2 regions of the Peribacillus sp. BM1 genome follow, and region 2 is predicted to be linked to the other one. Evidence: riboswitches for the same ligand, from Rfam matches in the RefSeq annotation. Region 2 holds a riboswitch; the other holds the start of a gene.

Region 1 (9,409 bases), 1.4 Mb from region 2:
AAAGATAAAAGGAACAAAACTTTGTTAACTTGAACAGGATTACCAATGATAATGAGAATTAAACTAAACTTTGTGTGAAAATCTATAAATTTGTGCCGCAACATAAGGAAGTTGGTTTCCATGTTTTAAATAGTTAATGTTGTTTCTTGTAAAAAGGAAGGAGAAATACAATGAGAAGAGAAGATTTGATTGCTCCAGAGAAGTATAATCTTGTTAGTGAAATGGAAAGATTCGCAAAAGACAAGAACCGTTTAGCCTTAAAATGGGAATCTGAGGATGGAGTAAAGAAAGAAGTTACATACGATGCTTTAATGAAACGAGTTAACAAAACCGGTCATGTCTTAAAAGATGCAGGATTTGAAAAAGGGGATATTGCCCTCATCATCATTCCAAGGCTAATTGAGGCATATGAAGTATATCTAGCAGCACTTAAGATTGGAATCGTGGTTATCCCATGCTCAGAAATGTTAAGGCCAAAGGATATTGAATACCGAGTAAGGCATGCTGAGGTGAAGGGAGTCATTTGCTATCATCAATTTTGCGATCAGGTAAATGCAGTTAAAGACACAGAGCAGCTGGTGAAATTATCGGTTGGTCAGGAAGTCCCAGGATGGCTCTATTTGGAGGAGAAAATACAAACATCCAGTGATACGCTTGCACTAGCTGATACGAAAAGCTCAGACATGGCTTTTCTTTCCTATACATCTGGTACGACCAGCAATCCTAAAGGTGTAGTACATACCCATGGCTGGGCATATGCACATTTAAAAACAGCAGCCGCAAACTGGCTAGGTGTTCGTGAAGGTGATACAGTGTGGGCGACTGCGGCCCCTGGTTGGCAAAAGTGGATTTGGAGTCCGTTCCTTGCTGTACTAGGATCTGGTGCTACTGGCCTTGTGTATCATGGCAAATTTGAAGCAAAGAAATATTTAAAACTACTTGAGGATTACAAAGTGAATGCTCTATGTTGTACGCCAACGGAATATCGATTAATGGCAAAAGTGGATAATTTGGCAGACTATAGTCTTACCGATCTGCACAGTGCGGTATCGGCAGGCGAGCCATTGAATCGTGAAGTAATTGATATATTCGAAAAGTACTTCAATATTCAAGTACGAGATGGATACGGTCAGACAGAAAATACGCTGTTAGTCGGGATTTCCATAGGGATGGAACTGAAACCTGGCTCAATGGGGAAACCGACACCTGGTAATCGAGTTGAAATCATTGATGAAGATGGAGTACCTTGTCAAGTAGGTCAAGTCGGAGATATTGCTGTACATATCGAAACCCCAGCTTTGTTCAAAAGTTATTATCGCGACCCTGAACGTACAGCTATGCAATTTCGTGGCGAGTATTATGTAACAGGGGATAAAGCAAGAAAAGACGAAGACGGCTATTTCTGGTTTGAGGGGCGCGGGGATGATATGATCATCAGCTCTGGCTATACGATTGGACCGTTTGAAGTGGAAGATGCACTCATTAAGCATGCTTATGTGAAAGAATGTGCTGTAGTAGCAAGTCCGGATGAAGTAAGAGGAAATGTCGTCAAGGCATATATCGTGCTTCAGGAACATGTCGATGAAAATGAACCACAGTTGGTGAAAACACTTCAAGAGCATGTGAAAAAAGTGACAGCACCTTATAAATATCCGCGGAAAATTGAATTTATTAAAGAACTGCCAAAAACGACTTCGGGGAAAATCCGCCGAGTAGATTTGCGCAATTTGGATGAAAATCATACTGGTTAATTGAACTCCCCCCCACTTAATTTCATACGAAATTTGAAGTGGGGGATTCCTGCGAACACCAAAGTATCCTTCAGTTATTTAGCAGGCTAACCCCGTAGTCCCTACGGTTATAGCTTAATATCTCGTACGTTGACTCGCCACACGTCCTACTTTAGCTAAGGAATAGCAACTTCGGTACGTGTGGAATAGAAAGAACGTTGAAGATTTTACGTGACAGACGTTTTTCCTGTCACAACCTCGTATCTTCAGTTTTCAAAGAACAACTTGTACAGGAATATTGTACCGTGCGAACGAGTGTTTCGCCTGAAATGATAAAATAAAGAGAGGTTGTTTCACAAACGAATTAGCCCCTACATCTACTATCATTGTTTATACGTGTACAGGACATGTCGGATAAACGATGTATAGAGTGTGAGGACCAGTTCTTTTGTTTAGACAACCTCTTTTATTAAATGTTTGCTGATTATCTTTTTAAAGAAAATAACTTTAACAATGGATGCTTTTTCTTATCCACAATCTTTAACTCATTCATGACAAGATGATCTTCGTGTTCGGCTATCCATTTCTTAAGCGCTTCTTTATCCTGACAATGGGTTAAGTATGTCTGACCGCCTTTACCAACGGCGTTAATTACATATCTGTTAGAAATATTCCCCATATTTACTCTCCTACATATTCATAATGAAATTCCAACTCACAAAAAGGTCTTGTGATCATATACAGTATACAATCTATTAATCTAAATAAATGCATTTCTTTTAGTCAATTAATTACAAATTTCGACAACGTAAAGATTGCTAGCATTGTAGTCTGAATTACCCCATCTTAAAGGCTCTTCTCTAAGTCTTTATCCATAATAAAAACCTCGATTCTCTCCCCAGTTTTTGTACTAATATCACTATGAGAGGAAAGAACTTTACAGCCAGTATAATGTTCGACAATTTTTTCATAATCTTCGCTGTACATTTCACGAAGCAGCTCCCGCATTTGTTTGACAAGTTTTTTCCCAGAATTTCGATTGACAAGATGCTTTTCTTCTACCGTTAGAACACCTTTGAATCGGGTAATCAACATGTCATTAATGATATATGTTTTGGCTTCCTGTGGACCTCTGCCGATCAACTCACGCTGGAACTTGATAAATGCAGCACTAATTTCAGCCTCTAGTTTCTTTTTGGAATTTGACATAATGCCTCCAATTACCTTTCTGAGATTTATGGGGTTATCATAATGTCCAAAGTAAGGTCTTGTCAATGCAAAAATAAAATCTTTATAAAACTTTAAAATCAGGTGAAATACGTAGAATTACTGCGTGAAACAGAGTTGTTGTGTGAATATTTGATGAATTCACCTGTATTTGGATGAATTTGAACATATCTAGTACTTTTAATGAGTTTACAATGATTATACAGCGGGCGTACAATAATTCTCATAAATAACAAATTTGATATCGGCCCAATCTCAATTAATTGAGAACGGAGGACCCACTAATTTGGGATTAATTCTGCTTTTGCAGAAAGGATGAGATACTCTTTCGCCACCCTGCCCGAAAGCTTTCTTCACAGGCTTAGCGAAGGAGTTCATAAGACTACCTAATTTTAAGGGGGCTTTTTTGTTGTGAGTGAAGCAAGAAAGCAGCCTAATGAACAATCTGTAGGTCTTTTTAATATATGTAAATATGAAAAAGTTTCTTGGATGATAGAACGCAAAGAGAGTGGATAACTTGCTGGGCGTTAAGTAGACCAATGAGTACTTTTTCTCCAATCAACATGTTGTTTTGGCAAGCATTCAATACCATTGTGTGAATCGTTTGGTTTACCGCTGGAATCTTGAATGATCGTGCATGACTGCATTACGGAGAAAAGTACCATTGGTCTTTTTGGTGTTCAATCTGCTTTTCCCTTTTTGATAAAGTGAAACTTCAATCAGTGGGGGCTTGACTCTCCATTAATGCGGGATAAATAATTTTATGACGTTGCAGAATGGAATGATGCTCGATTCAATATTTTAATAAGTAGGAGATCATTATGACAAAAATAACAGATTTTCTAAACCCGCCAAAAATTCTTGTATTGGGCTTTGCGGCCGTAATTTTAATAGGTGCATTATTACTGACACTTCCCTTTTCAACAGAAGATGGAGTCGGTCTCTCGTTCTTGAATGCTTTATTTACCGCAACATCTGCTACATGTGTGACAGGGCTTGTCATTGTAGATACAGGAAGCACATTTAGCAGTTTTGGCGAGATTGTCATATTACTGCTCATTCAAATCGGCGGATTAGGGTTTATGATAGTTGCAACTTTTTTCTTTTTTCTCTTAGGCAAAAGAATATCACTGAAAGAAAGATTATTACTTCGAGAAGCGTTAAACCAATTATCGATGGAAGGCATTGTCAGGTTAGTAAAAAGAGTGTTGATTTTTACAGGAGCGATCGAGCTTGGCGGTGCCATTATTTTATCGATCCGTTTTTCTTTTGATATGCCGATTGGTCGAGCCATCTATTTTGGCATTTTTCATTCAATCTCCAATTTTAATAATGCAGGTTTTGATTTACTGGGAGGATTTCGGAGTTTGACCCCGTACGCGGAAGATCCAACGGTCGTACTAACCGTTTGTGCGCTTATCACATTAGGAGGAATTGGTTTTATCGTAATGAATGAACTTTATGAATATCATGATACAAAACGCTTATCTGTGCATACGAAGTTGGTATTACTGACTAGTCTAATTTTAACTGTAGGTGGGGGCATTTTAATCTTCATTTTTGAATATGGCAATGATAAAACATTAGAGCCTTTATCCTATCTTGGAAAAGGATTAGCAGCCTTGTTTCAATCGGTGACAGCGAGAACAGATGGAGCTAATACATTGAATATTTCAGAATTAACACAACCAACATTATTTCTGACGAGTATCTTGATGTTTATTGGCGCTTCTCCGGGTTCAACAGGTGGCGGAATTAAAACGACTACCTTTGCTACTTTACTTGGAACCGTCTTTTCACAAATTAAAGGAAAAGAAGATGTCGTCTTCTTTCATAAACGCATTGTTTTTGACACGATATTTAAAGCACTTACTGTAACGGTAAGTGGATTATTCCTTGTTATTACCATGACCATGCTACTGAGTATCACGGAAAAAGGCCATGATTTTATGATGTATCTATTTGAAGCGACTTCAGCGTTCGGCACAGTAGGTCTATCGATGGGATTAACCCCAGAACTATCACCTATTGGTCGTGTACTCATTATATTCACGATGTTCGCAGGAAGATTAGGTCCTTTAACGATTGCTTTTGCCGTTGCTATGAGGCGTAAACCGGATGCATTTCGTCATCCAAAGGGGAAAATAATGATCGGTTAATGAAAAATAGGGAGTGTAAATAAGATATGGTCAAACGACAATATGCGGTTATTGGTTTGGGGAGATTTGGCATGAGTGTAGCTCGAAAATTACATGAGGCTGGGCAGGATGTCTTGGGAATTGATTGTAATGAGGAACGAGTCGAAGATGCTGAATTAGCCGTTACTCATGCAGTCGTGGCAGATACTACAGAAGAAAAGGCGCTTATTTCAATCGGGATTCGTAATTTTGATTGTGTAATTGTCGCAATTGGGAATGACATGCAGTCGAGCATTTTAACCGTTATGCTTTTAAAAGAATTTGGAGTGAAAAAAGTCATAGCGAAAGCTCTAGGCAAGCACCATGGCCGGGTTTTAGAGAAAATAGGGGCTGATTGGATCATCTATCCTGAAAGAGACATGGGGGAACGAGTTGCCAATCAGCTCCTATCACCGAATATGTTGAACTACATTGAACTGTCAAAAGAATTCAATATCGAGGAAATCATCATTCCACTTAGAATGGCGGAAAAAAGTTTACGAGATCTTGATATTCGTGCCAAATACAATGTAAGTGTCATTGCCATCGTTAGAGAAGGAGAAATAATCGTATCTCCATCCTCAGATCAGATTATTCATACAGGAGATTTATTAGTGGTAATTGGGAACAGAGAGGACTTAGCTAAATTTTCAAATATAGAATCATCATTGTAGCTAAAACGCGACTATGAGCAACAGCTACTTCTAAGCGGGTGCACAAGACTGACCAGATTTGGATTATTAGATTATGCTATTTTGATGAAGTTTCGTGGCTCGTGGGTGTGTCTCAAAAAGAAGCGTCAGACCTTTTGAGGCACACTCTATGCCCCTAATACGTTTTCTTGTGGAATACTCTGAGTTTGGTGATACACTTTAGGAAGAAAGCAATGTGGTTAAATAGAGCAAGTGTGTGGGGGGCAAACAATGGGGACGCTTTGGTATAACGGAAGCATTTATACGATGCAAACAGAATATGATCAAGTAGAGGCGATTTTTACTGAAAATGGCTTAATCATTGAGGTTGGCGAGGTTTCAGAACTTCGAGATACATATCGATACACCATTACGAATGAAGTCGATTTGCAAGGTCAAATGCTTATTCCAGGACTTGTGGATAGCCATCTGCACTTGATTGGACTTGGTGAAAAGCTAATGAGGTTGGACCTTTCGATGATGAGCAGAGATGAAATCCTACAGGCTTTACTTGAAAAATGTGCACAAACGCCTGTTGGAGAATGGATTATTGCAGAAGGTTGGAATGAAAATGAATGGCCAGATTCTACACTTATATTGCGAGATGACTTGGATCAACTATCCAATGAACATCCGATCGTTTTAAAAAGGGCTTGCCGTCATGCTGTCGTTGTGAATTCCTCGGCTTTGACAGGTAGTGGCATTAAGGAAAATATCGAGCAGCCGTTTGGCGGAGTGGTTGGGCGTTATAAGGATGCCCGCTTAAACGGTATGTTTAAAGAAGCCCCTGCTTTGAAACTGATCATGAATCATGTACCGGGAATTACGGAGGAATATGTGAGGCGTGCGTTGTCTGCTTCGATTCGTGATTGCCATAGACTTGGCTTAACTGGGGGGCATTCGGAAGATTTACATTATTACAATGGATTTTTGCCAACTTATCAAGCATTTGTTTCAGTTATTGAGGAAGCGAGATTGCCATTCCGTGTCAGCCTGCTCGTTCATAATGAAGTGGTTGATGACATGAAAGAAGCTGGGTATGGATATCGCAGTAAACAAGGGTTAATTGAATTAGATGCGATGAAACTATTTGCAGACGGATCACTTGGCGGCAATACGGCATTATTAAGCCACCCGTATCGTGACCTTCCGGATACGCAAGGTGTGGCGATTTATACAGAAAAGGAACTACATGATCTTGTTCAAAAAGCAAGGAATTATGAGATGCCAATCGCTGTACATGCAATTGGTGATCTTGCATTCGAAAGGGTACTGGATGCCATTTACGCTTACCCACCAAAGCCTGGATTGAGAGATCGGCTTATTCATGCACAAATTATGAGAAAAGATTTATTAGATCGTGCCAAAGATTTACCGGTGATTTTCGATATTCAACCTGGCTTTGTCCCTTCTGATTTTCCATGGGTTATTGATAAAATAGGAAAAGAGCATATGGAATATAACTATGCATGGAACACATTCATTGAAGAAGGCATTCATTGTGCAGGCGGTTCAGATGCGCCGATTGAACCGGTCAATCCGTTGCTCGGTATTCATGCTGCTGTGACAAGAAGAAAGCCGTTTGGTCCAGACCAAACGATTTATAATGAAAAGGAATGTCTATCGCTATTTGAGGCGCTCTCCTTATATACGACTGGGAGTGCTTATGCGATTGGGCAAGAAGGATCGCGTGGCAAGATTGCTCCAGGGTATGTGGCCGATTTCACAGTTTTTGAAAATGACTTGTACGCCGTCCAGCCTGATGAATGGCTTGAAATACAAGCAGGTATGACAGTTGTCAACGAACAGATTGTCTATGCGAAAAAATAATCATAGAAGAAGTAGAAACTTGCATGTATAATAAATATATTTCGTAATCTGAAATAGTATAATAGAAAGAAGGCATGCAGGTCATGAAATTGGAAAGTCAAAGAGAAGGTGCCTTTTTTGCGGCATTATCTTATTTAATATGGGGCATCATTCCGATGTATTGGAAGATGATACAAGATGTGTCTGCTGGAGAAATCCTTGCTCATCGGATTATTTGGTCGTTTGCCTTTATGGTCGTTCTTTTATTGATTTCTAGAAAATGGAAGAATTTTGTCAGTTTTCTAAAAGAGATTGTTCAGAATCGAAAAATCCTGTTCTCGCTTTTTCTTGCTTCGGTTTTGGTCAGCATTAACTGGGGAACGTTCATCTGGGCTGTGAATGCAGGGAGGATTATGGAAACTAGTCTTGGTTATTATATCAATCCACTAGTTAGTGTACTGCTTGGGGTCATTGTCTTAAAAGAAAAACTAAGTAAGCAACAGGTCTTTGCCTTTTCGCTTGCAGGTGCAGGTGTACTTATTCTCGGTCTTTACTTTGGCTCAATCCCATGGATTTCACTCATTTTGGCTGTAACGTTTGGACTGTATGGTCTAGCAAAAAAAATGATAAAAGCCGACTCAGCTATGGGGCTCACATTAGAAACCTTAATGGTTACTCCATTTGCGTTAGGATATATCATTTATATTCTGTCTACATCAGGTTCAGCGTTCTTTACAGCACCTCATACAGCTTTACTATTAATGGGAGGGGGCGTTGTCACAGCGCTGCCACTATTGTTTTTTGCAAAAGGAGCACAAAAAATTCCGCTATCTATGCTCGGGATTTTGCAATATATTGGTCCAACCCTATCATTGATACTTAGCGTATTTGTCTACCATGAGTCATTTACGAAAGTCCACTTACTTGCGTTCATCTTTATCTGGAGCGCACTAGTCATCTATACTCTCTCGATTACAAAAAATAGAGTCATAGGAAGCAATAAAGTGAAAAAACAAGTAAGACATGGTGCTTGATCTTTATTAAAACCAGAGGATGTCCCAAAAGCAAAGGGTCAGACCCCGCGACAACTAAATACAGTATAGGATAAGTGAATGAACCACTACATACTGATTTAGAGTGCGAGGTCAGACCCTTTTGGGACATCCTCTTTATTTAATTATAAAAATGTTCTTCTTACTTTTTCCCAAAATGAGTTGTCTTTTAGTTTGATCGTTTTAATCGATTTTCCGCTTAGTTTTACTTGAATTTTCTCAATATCGCGGATGCTTAGTGCTTCATTGTCGAGACCAATCGTTGGGTAATCGTTTTCATTCTGTGGCATTCTGACGGATAATGTTCGTTCAGGTCCAAGAATAAAAGAGGATCCGAGCGTTCGATAAGTATTGTTATTGATCGAAGCAAGCTCGCTCACTTGAAAGCATGGTAAAGTTGGATCCACAACCGCGCCTTTCACTGATTTGTTGTAGGCAGTACTTCCAGTTGGCGTAGCAATCACGATCCCATCGCCCCGGAACGTTTCAAAATGGATTGAATCAATAAAGAGGTCCAGCACGAATGTTTTTATAATCGCAGAACGAATGCTTAGTTCATTGAGCGCAAAGAAAGAGGGCTGATTATCCAATTTAATTTCAATCGTTGGATAGCGCCGTACTTCAATTTGATCTGTTTCTGTTGATTCAATCATTTTGTTGGTATCTTCTAAATGAAAATCACAATACATATTTAAGTTCCCTGTTGTAGAAATCCCCGCATA
Region 2 (9,409 bases):
ATTGACCGAATGATGAGGTTGTTATAGATGAAGCTGTCGATGGATTTTTTGCAACATTGCCAATAAAAGAACTTGTTAATGAGATAGATAGAACCAGCTATGCTACAGTGATTTCGAATACGCCTGGCACTTCCTTGGGTAATCATATGTTATGTCACGATCTTCACTATATATGAAAATTGTCGCTATTCACTAGTTTGTCCATCATTCAGTTTCCTGTAAGCTTTACAAAATAATCGGTTACTGATTTGGTCTAAAAGACGATTTGCGATACGTTTACGACCTATCATAAGATAGCCAAGATAATATTGAGAAAACTATACAAAGAAACCCCGAGAGCAGATCATTGAAATGCATATGATTCGGGGTTTCTTTAGGTATAATAATTCTAAAAGTGACTGAATGGCTATTTGGGGATTAACCGAATAGGTCGGAGGGTATGTATACTAGATAAAATAACAATTAATTATCGCTGGGTCTATTAAGTTATTTGTGGTATGGGTAGAAAAATTGTTAGAAATCTATAATTAAATGTTGAGCTATGGAAGAAGAAAATATAGCAACTAGGTGTATGTACCTATTTTATCATCACTTTATGTCATTATTCCTCAATATCTTTCAAAATGAGATAGAATAGAGGATAAATACATTTTACTTTTGCACGGGGGAGCGAATATGACCTATCAAGTTCAAATATTAAAGGGCCTGTTTCAGCCGAGAACAAACAGATACCAATTAGAACAGGCAGAAGGAATAACCGGATTCGGTACTAAGCTACTGTTGGTGTATCTATGTAGTTTCGTTATCTTTCTTCTGGAAGCCTATTATGGAATAGGGTCTGAATCTATGTCAAAGGAAATAACCAAGCTTGGAGAAAGTGAATATGAAGCAGGGAAACTACTTGTTATAGCAGGGAAACTGCTGGCAGGCCTTCTGTACCCAACCTTTTATGTTGTGTTGGCTGCTGTTGTTTTTTGGGTTATTTTAGATATCCCATTTAAGAAAGTTGCAGCTGTTCAAATGATTGCCTTTGCTTTGCACTTGCTAGAAAAGGTAGTATACATACCATTTCTTTTGCAGATGGATTTAAACCAAAGTGCTAATCCATTTTCATTAGGAGTGATTAGTCAATCTATCCTCTCAAATGAATACTTTATTCACTTTTTTGGGGAAATTAGTTTATTTCAGATGGCGATTATCGGAATCATCTATTACTACTTACGAGAGTTGACTGAGAAAAATAAATACATACTACTTATTATGATTTGTGTGTTTTACCTGGCATCTTGGTTTGTAGCCGCATTTTTGGCTTATATCGATGTTCGTGTGTTTTTATAAGGGAGGTAGGGCTATATGAATAAATGGAAAATTGGTACACTAGCCGTACTTGCAACGGGTTTCATTGCTTTGAACTTTTTTTTAATTGAGAAAAAAGATAGTAAGGTGGCTCGGACTTTATTAGCCGGAGAGTGGACTGAAGTTAAGAAAGCCGATATTATAGAAAGATTTGAAACAGATGCGGTAATTAAACCATTGGAAGAGTACAACTATTATTATAATGACCAAGATAAAGAATTTCAAAAATTCCTTGTAAAAGAGGGAGATGAAGTAACGGCAGGCACGCCTTTATTTGAATACATAACACCTAAACTGGATCAGGTAAAGGGCGAGCTTGAAACAGAGAAGAACCGTTATGAGGGCGAAATAGCGGGGATCGAAGAATATATTGATGAGTTATCCAGTTATCAGGATACCATTCCAGAGGCACCATCTGCTAAAGAAAGAGAAGTAGCAAAAGAGGCAGGACTCCCTTTAGATGATCTTGATTCTTCTGCGATGATCATAAGTTCAATTCAACAGGAGATCTATAAACAAGAATTAGAGAAGAAGAAACTTGAAGAGAAAATACGGGCTTATGAAAGCCAGTTAAACTATTTGGATGAACATGGCGATACGGCAATGACGGCAAGTGAAACAGAAGGAATTGTGAAGAAAGTAAATAAACAACTGAAGTCTCCAATTATAACAATTGCTTCAAATACGTTAGCGATTGAAGGCTCTCTTAATGAACAACAGGCAAAAAAAGCAGAACCTGGCATGAAAATTATTGCGAAACAATCGAGTGGAAAAAAGAAAATTAATGGAACAATATCCGCAATTCAGCCGTTTCCAGAAACAGAGCCAACTGTTGAAACTCCGAGTAAATATGCTTTTCAAGCGACTATGCAAGAAGAACCCGAATCTATAATGATTGGTTCTAAAGTGAAATTGTCTGTGGTGACTGCGGAAGCGAAGGGTGTACTTTCTTTGCCAAAAGCAGCGATTCAATTAGAAAAAAAACCATCTGTTTACAGGCTGAATGGAAACGGTATTGTCACAAAGCAAGTGATTACAACGGGCCTCGAATTTGCTGGAATTCAGGAAGTGAAAGATGGACTTGAATTAGGGAATATCCTTTTAAAGGATTCGAAAAGCATTCCTTATAAAAAGCCTGCATTTATCACGCCTCTTCAAACTGAAAAAGTGACAATTACAGCATTTAATGAACTATCTAAACGTCAAAAACTTCGTTTCTTTTTAATTGGACTGTTAGAAAAATAATTGAGCTAAAGCCATGCTATTTATCGTTCACGTGGATATGTGATCCCGTGTGAATAATGAAAAGCATTCCTTTCTTTGGCAAAAATAAGTTTGTAAAGCGTGTGCGAGACTGTACTGGGGTAAATTTCCTACCCGTAGTATGAAAAATATATTTACAGCTTTGGGTTTTTAATATAATATTTTAATATAATGTTATTTCCGCTTAATCTTAATAGAACGGGGGAACCAATTTCGTGGTCCTGTACCGCTTGGGGTGAATTCTTATGAAGGGGCATGTGTTTCCAGGTCCTAACCCGACAGCTAACCTCGTCAGCGTCTTAGAGGGAACAAAATGTAAATTGTTCACGCGCAAAGACACCCGTAGTGTCTTTTTTTATTGCGTGAAACCTTCTATCTTGTTTCCCTTACCGAGACATTTGCTTTTTTAGCAAAAAATTTACAGAAGGTGAGGATGTTAGATGAAAAAAATAAGCTTAGCTAGCCAAATATTAATTGGTCTGGTTCTAGGGATTATCGTGGGGGCGATCTTTTATGGTAGTCCAACGATTGCGTCTTATTTACAGCCGATTGGCGATATATTTCTTCGTTTAATTAAAATGATTGTCGTACCGATTATTGTAGCCAGTATTATTGTCGCAGTTGCAGGTGTTGGTGATATCAAACAGCTTGGGAAAATTGGTGGTAAGACGATTTTGTACTTTGAAATTGTGACGACAATTGCAATTATAGTCGGAATCATTGCGGCAAATGTACTGCAGCCAGGCGCTGGAGTGAATATGGGGGAACTTGATCAAACGGATATCGGCAGTTATGTTGATACAGCAGAGTCGAAGGAAAGCGAATCACTAATCGATACGATTGTGAACATTGTACCAACGAATCCGATTGCTGCAGTTGCTGAAGGGGACATGCTAGCCATTATTTTCTTTTCTCTGGCATTTGGTCTAGGGATTAATGCGATCGGAGAAAGAGGGAAGCCGGTTTTGGCATTCTTTCAAGGAACAGCAGATGCGATGTTTTATGTTACGAATCAAATTATGAGGTTTGCTCCTTTTGGAGTGTTTGCCTTGATTGGTGTCACGGTTGCTAAGTTTGGATTGGCTTCCCTTATCCCGCTAGGGAAGTTAGTAATTTCAGTATATGGAACGATGATTTTCTTTGTGATCGTGGTCTTGGGAATTATCGCGAAATTAGTCGGTTATAGTCTTTTTAAATTAATTAAACTAATCAAAGAGGAGCTTATATTAGCTTTTTCAACAGCAAGCTCTGAGGCTGTCCTTCCGAGAATTATGGAAAAAGTGGAAAAGGCGGGATGTCCTAGGCATATTGCTTCTTTTGTCATACCGACTGGTTATTCCTTTAACCTTGACGGTTCCACTCTTTATCAAGCGTTAGCTGCTATCTTCATTGCTCAAATGTATGGCATTGATATGAGTATTGCTGATCAAATTTCGTTAATGCTAGTATTGATGGTCACATCTAAAGGTATTGCTGGTGTACCAGGAGTCTCTTTCGTTGTTCTATTAGCTACATTAGGCACAGTTGGAATTCCTATCGAAGGATTGGCGTTTATAGCTGGGATCGACCGTATTCTTGATATGGGTCGTACAGTGGTAAATGTTATTGGGAACTCTCTTGCAGCGATTGTTATCTCTAAATGGGAAGGTAATTTTAATCCTGAAAAAGTGTCATAATTTTTGATAAAAACATCCATGAGCGCCTGACTAAAACGAAAACGATGAAAAGGTTTAGGTTCTCAAACTGTATAATCTTTTGAAGGTGGCGGTGCGGAGCTGACTTTGCGAAGCCTCGCCCCTTTTTCACAAAAAAGACAGCTAAAGGGGTAAAATCCAATAGCTGTTTTTTATTATGGATGAATCTATTTTTTCATTCACTCTTTATAAAGAGAAAGATCTCCCTCAAAATAATGAAGAATTATAAGTAACTTGGAGGTTTTGTCACATTATTTTAAATGATTTGGTAAAATGATAATAGTGATGATGGATGATAATTTCACCAGTTTTATCCCGCATTAACGAGCAACATGACTCCCGCTTCAAGGCTTTTAGGGAATCCCAGTAGAGTAAGTGGGAGATCATCTGCCCGTAAATGCCCGATGATTGGTTCAACGAACAATCAGTGAGGATGAGGAACCCTTCACTGATTGAAGTTTCACTTTATCACCAATAACTGTTGTGGAGGGTATTGGTATTATGAAAAATGAGATAAGAGACGTCCTATATATACACTTGCATGCTTCTGAGCGATTTGTGATTTTCTCCGGCATGACGTTTCGGGAATTTGTTTATTCGTATGAAGGCCCCTTACCTAATCTTTTATTGTTGAAACATGGATATGATGATGGGGAGTTTAACATGAATACGCTATTGGAATTTGTTCCGAATGGAGATGTTGAAAAACTCCTGAAAGATCATGTATATGGGTATGGTGATTTTTGCTGGATTGATTTTGAAGAGGAAGCAGGGCTTGATGAATTAAATGGTCAAGAAATTGCTGAACTTTTGTATGTTGGCCATTGTAAAACTCATTTACGTCCACCATTTTTCGGAAAGTTGAATAATCAATTTGTTTATCTTGCGCATGATGATGGGTGGTTCAATAAGGTTTATTTTCGAAGCCAAGATGCATTAACTCAAATATTTGGCAATGCACTTATGTTGAAACTGGAGACATTACGTGCCGAAAGAAATTGGTTTGGATTAAAGAAAAAAAGGGAGTACCCAGAAATTCCTTTTGATGTGCTTCAAAGGCTCATCCCGCTAACGGCTGAGGGTGTTGTCTTTTCCCTTCAGGATATTCAGCATTCGAGGACCAAAATAGAAATTCCGGGTTGGATCATTGGCGACTATGTAAATATGGATGATATGATGGACGGATTTAATGATTTGAAGGATCATCGGCCAAAAGCGTTAATTGTTTTACATCGAAAGACTAAAGAATGGAGCGTTATTCTTAACTAAACGATCTTATTTTGCTGAAGTAAATATTCCATGTTTGATGATTTTCATCTTGATACATCGGATAAAGTGAGAATGACTGAGCTTTTAGTCAGTCCCATTTTGTATGTGGGGCATTTAAGTAAAACACGATAATTCATGGTGTAGTCCGTGCTATTGCTACATAAGATGTAAGGTATGTGCGGTAGAATTATTGGTATGTTTAGGTAAGTTATCAAACAGCACTTCTTTTTCATTTTTAACTGAAGATGAAGGTGGTACAATAATAAAGTAAAACTTCAATCAGTGGGGGTTTTCTTCATCCCCCACCCAGGCTTCTTCGATACATCTAAGCCTTGAGGTTGGGATCTTACTGCCCGTTAATGCGGGATAAAGTGAAAAGAGTACTGGAGGTTTAATGAAAATGAAAACAAAACTTGGACTGCTTTATGGCGGAAAGTCTGCTGAGCATGACGTTTCGTTGCAGACGGCTTTAGCGGTCATTAAAGCATTAGATTTAGAGAAGTTCGATATATATCCGATATACATAACGAAAGAAGGGGTTTGGGTAAAAGGGCCTCAGTTGACCGGACCGGTTGAGAGCGTGAAAAGTCTTATATTATCAGCTAAAGATGCCATGTCACCTTTAGCAATTCGTTCTACAGGGCAAGTTTCCAAAGAGGATGGAGATGAAGGGTTCGATTGTCTTTTCCCTCTCCTTCATGGTCCGAATGGAGAAGATGGTACAGTTCAAGGGGTGCTGGAATTAGTAAATGTACCTTATGTAGGAAATGGAGTTCTAGCTTCGTCTGCTGGCATGGACAAAGTAATTATGAAGAATATTTTTGCCCAAGCAGGACTACCACAAGTTAAATATACATGGTTTATTCGTTCAGAGTGGGAAACGGATAAGGACCGCGCCTATGGCAAAATTGAAGCTGAATTAGGCTATCCATGCTTTGTTAAGCCAGCGAATCTCGGATCAAGTGTTGGAATTAGTAAATGTGTGAATAGGGAAGAGCTCGCAGCTGCGTTTGTTGAAGCATTCCTATTTGACCGAAAAATCATTGTTGAAGAAGGAATCGTTGCTCGTGAAATTGAAATTGGCGTTCTCGGCAATGATCGCCCTAAGTGTTCGGTAGCTGGCGAAATTATTGCAAAAAAAGACTTCTATGATTATAAAGCAAAATATGAAGATGGAGATACCGCGATGGTCATCCCCGCAGAGATTTCCGAAACGGACTATCAGTCTTTAAGTGAAATGGCTATTACATCCTTCAAATCTCTTGATTGTTCCGGATTGGTTCGTGCTGACTTCTTCTTAACGAAAGAAGGAAAGGCATATATTAATGAAGTAAATACGATGCCTGGCTTTACTCCATTTAGCATGTTTCCTTTATTATGGAAACATACAGGAGTCGAATATCCTCAATTAATCGAGACATTAGTGAATTTGGCGCAAGAACGTTATGAAGAAAAGCAGAAGATTAAATATAGCTTTTAATGGGATGCTTTGCAGCCTAGAAGTGGAAACGACAACCGAATGGCTGTCGTTTTCCTTACTGAAATAGCTTGGTGATAAGGGATAAGCTGCAATTTTCTAAAACCCCTAGGAGGAACATGATGTTGAAAAAAACGTTAAAGCAAATCCATGAAATGGTCGATGGATTGAATAACATTACAGATTTTGAATCCATTATAGTGGCAGGAGTTTCGATTGATTCTAGAAATATTGAGTTTAACAACATGTTCATCCCCCTTAGTGGCGAACATGTTGATGGACATCAATATGTAGAAAAGGCCGTTTCGCAGGGGGCAGCTGCTTCTTTGTGGCAAAAGGATGCGGGGGAACTGCCAGCCGGACTTCCGGTCATCCTTGTAGAGAATACAGAAAAAGCATTACAGAAACTAGCCAGGGCGTATCGAAAGCAACTAAATTGTAAAGTAATTGGCGTAACAGGGAGTAATGGAAAAACGACCACGAAAGATATGATAGCGTCCTTACTGCAAACAACCTACCGCATTCATAAAACAAGCGGAAACTTTAATAATCACCTTGGACTTCCGTTAACCATTCTAGGGATGGATGAAGACACAGAAGTGGCCGTTCTTGAAATGGGCATGAGCAGCCGTGGTGAAATTGCATTTCTGTCCACACTTGCAGAACCAGACTTGGCAATTATTACGAATATTGGCGAGTCTCATCTATTGGATCTCGGTTCAAGAGAAGAAATTGCAAATGCTAAACTTGAGATTGTTTCAGGTCTTAAAGATGGTGGAACGCTGATTTATCATGGAGATGAACCATTATTACGTGATCGAATTGAACGCGACTTAACGAATCTTCACGTTGTATCCTTTGGTAGAGAAAACAAAAATGATCTTTACCCCATCTCCATAACTCAAAACGAGAATAGTACTTCTTTTGAAATAAATGGAGACCTATATACAATTCCAGTTCTTGGTTTTCATAATGTGCAAAATGCGTTAGCCGCTATGCTTGTAGCCAAACTGTTGCGTGTAAATGATGCTAATATCAGAAAAGGGTTTGAATCGGTCCGATTAACCAATATGAGAATGGAAATGGTTGAAGGAGCAAAAGGGGAAAAAATCATTAATGATGCCTACAATGCAAGTCCAACCTCAATGAAGGCAGCGATTGAACTGATTGAAAGTCTTTCAGGATTCCAAAATAAATATCTCATCCTTGGTGACATGTTAGAACTCGGAAATCAAGAGGAAGATTATCATGTGAATATTGGTAAAAACATTCAGCCAGACAAGATCAATGCAGTCTTTACATATGGTTCGCTTGGTCATTTTATAGCTGAAGGAGCTCGGCAATCTTTTCCGGAAGAACGAGTGTTTTCATATGATGATAAATCCGCGTTAATTGCTGATTTAAAGCAACGTACGTCTCTAAATGATTTAATCCTAGTAAAAGCCTCAAGAGGGATGAAATTAGAAGAAATTGTTCAAGCTCTACAAAATTGAAATCTGTAATAAGTCGGTGAATTTCCGTTTATGGAGATTTTATCGGCTTATTTTAATGACTAAGTTATTTCATGTATTTGGTATTTGACGAATAAACTTAGCCACTCGAGTTATGAGTTACGAGGTGTCTAACGTCACAAAGGTATAAATAGTTTGGAGGTTAATGGTAAAAAACCTATAAAAACACCTCTTTCAATCGGCCTATTTCGTTTGAGTTTTAGATTCCTTTATTGCAATAACGACCTGAAAATGGTAACATGTATTATGAGTTTAAATGTCTTTGGAAGTTGAAGATGGTATATACTATAACTAATCCAAAGATTGTTTATCGTTTCTTTAAGAAACAAACGTTATTTCATTCTTCACTTGGTGAAGATCTTGTACTTTCAGATTAAATAGGCCACGCGTCTTGAATAATATAAAAAGCTGTCTCACTTTGCAGCTTAAATTGCTAATAGGAAGGTCCAGCTATCTGTAGCTGGCTCCATAAGCTCATGACATGATAGATGGGAGATTCTAATTATCTCCTACCCCTCTTGCCAGAAATGATCCTTGTGGTTCCTTTCCACTCCGCATTCCCCAAACGCATAAGGGCCTGTTTTTTTATGGGAAGCTTGGCTTAAGTCAAGTTTTGTTTTATTCTATAGGATTTGATATGCAATCATTTTGGATAATTACATGATGGCTATTCATAAACTATGGCATAATTGCAGCTTTGTCTTTGGATTTCATCCTTGAAGTCCAAAACAGTTTTTCTTTTATGTAGGCTCCTGTCTCATAGGAAAAAAGATGCAGCAGCCCTCACCTGAATAAACATGCGAATTTGTATGCTACTTTGATCTTTCCATTTTTGAATT

The links. Region 2 has a riboswitch for cyclic di-AMP ahead of AC1MGI_RS06360 (cation:dicarboxylate symporter family transporter). Riboswitches for the same ligand answer to the same signal wherever they lie in the genome.
Region 1: another riboswitch for cyclic di-AMP. It lies ahead of AC1MGI_RS20460 (TrkH family potassium uptake protein); the one in region 2 lies ahead of AC1MGI_RS06360 (cation:dicarboxylate symporter family transporter).

The regions. Positions count from the first base shown of each region.
Region 1 covers NZ_CM155259.1:4,283,850-4,293,258, reverse strand. The annotation lists gene mbcS (acyl-CoA synthetase MbcS) at 171-1,751, shown strand; gene AC1MGI_RS20470 (hypothetical protein) at 2,215-2,409, opposite strand; gene AC1MGI_RS20465 (Na-translocating system protein MpsC family protein) at 2,577-2,939, opposite strand; cyclic di-AMP (ydaO/yuaA leader) riboswitch at 3,194-3,334, shown strand; gene AC1MGI_RS20460 (TrkH family potassium uptake protein) at 3,779-5,116, shown strand; gene AC1MGI_RS20455 (potassium channel family protein) at 5,143-5,808, shown strand; gene AC1MGI_RS20450 (amidohydrolase) at 6,058-7,656, shown strand; gene rarD (EamA family transporter RarD) at 7,740-8,669, shown strand; gene AC1MGI_RS20440 (NAD kinase) at 8,813-9,409, opposite strand, start outside.
Region 2 covers NZ_CM155259.1:1,294,261-1,303,669, forward strand. The annotation lists gene AC1MGI_RS06345 (hypothetical protein) at 57-176, shown strand; gene AC1MGI_RS06350 (hypothetical protein) at 676-1,338, shown strand; gene AC1MGI_RS06355 (efflux RND transporter periplasmic adaptor subunit) at 1,354-2,601, shown strand; cyclic di-AMP (ydaO/yuaA leader) riboswitch at 2,791-2,931, shown strand; gene AC1MGI_RS06360 (cation:dicarboxylate symporter family transporter) at 3,060-4,295, shown strand; gene AC1MGI_RS06365 (hypothetical protein) at 4,815-5,582, shown strand; gene AC1MGI_RS06370 (D-alanine--D-alanine ligase) at 5,983-7,062, shown strand; gene AC1MGI_RS06375 (UDP-N-acetylmuramoyl-tripeptide--D-alanyl-D-alanine ligase) at 7,182-8,552, shown strand.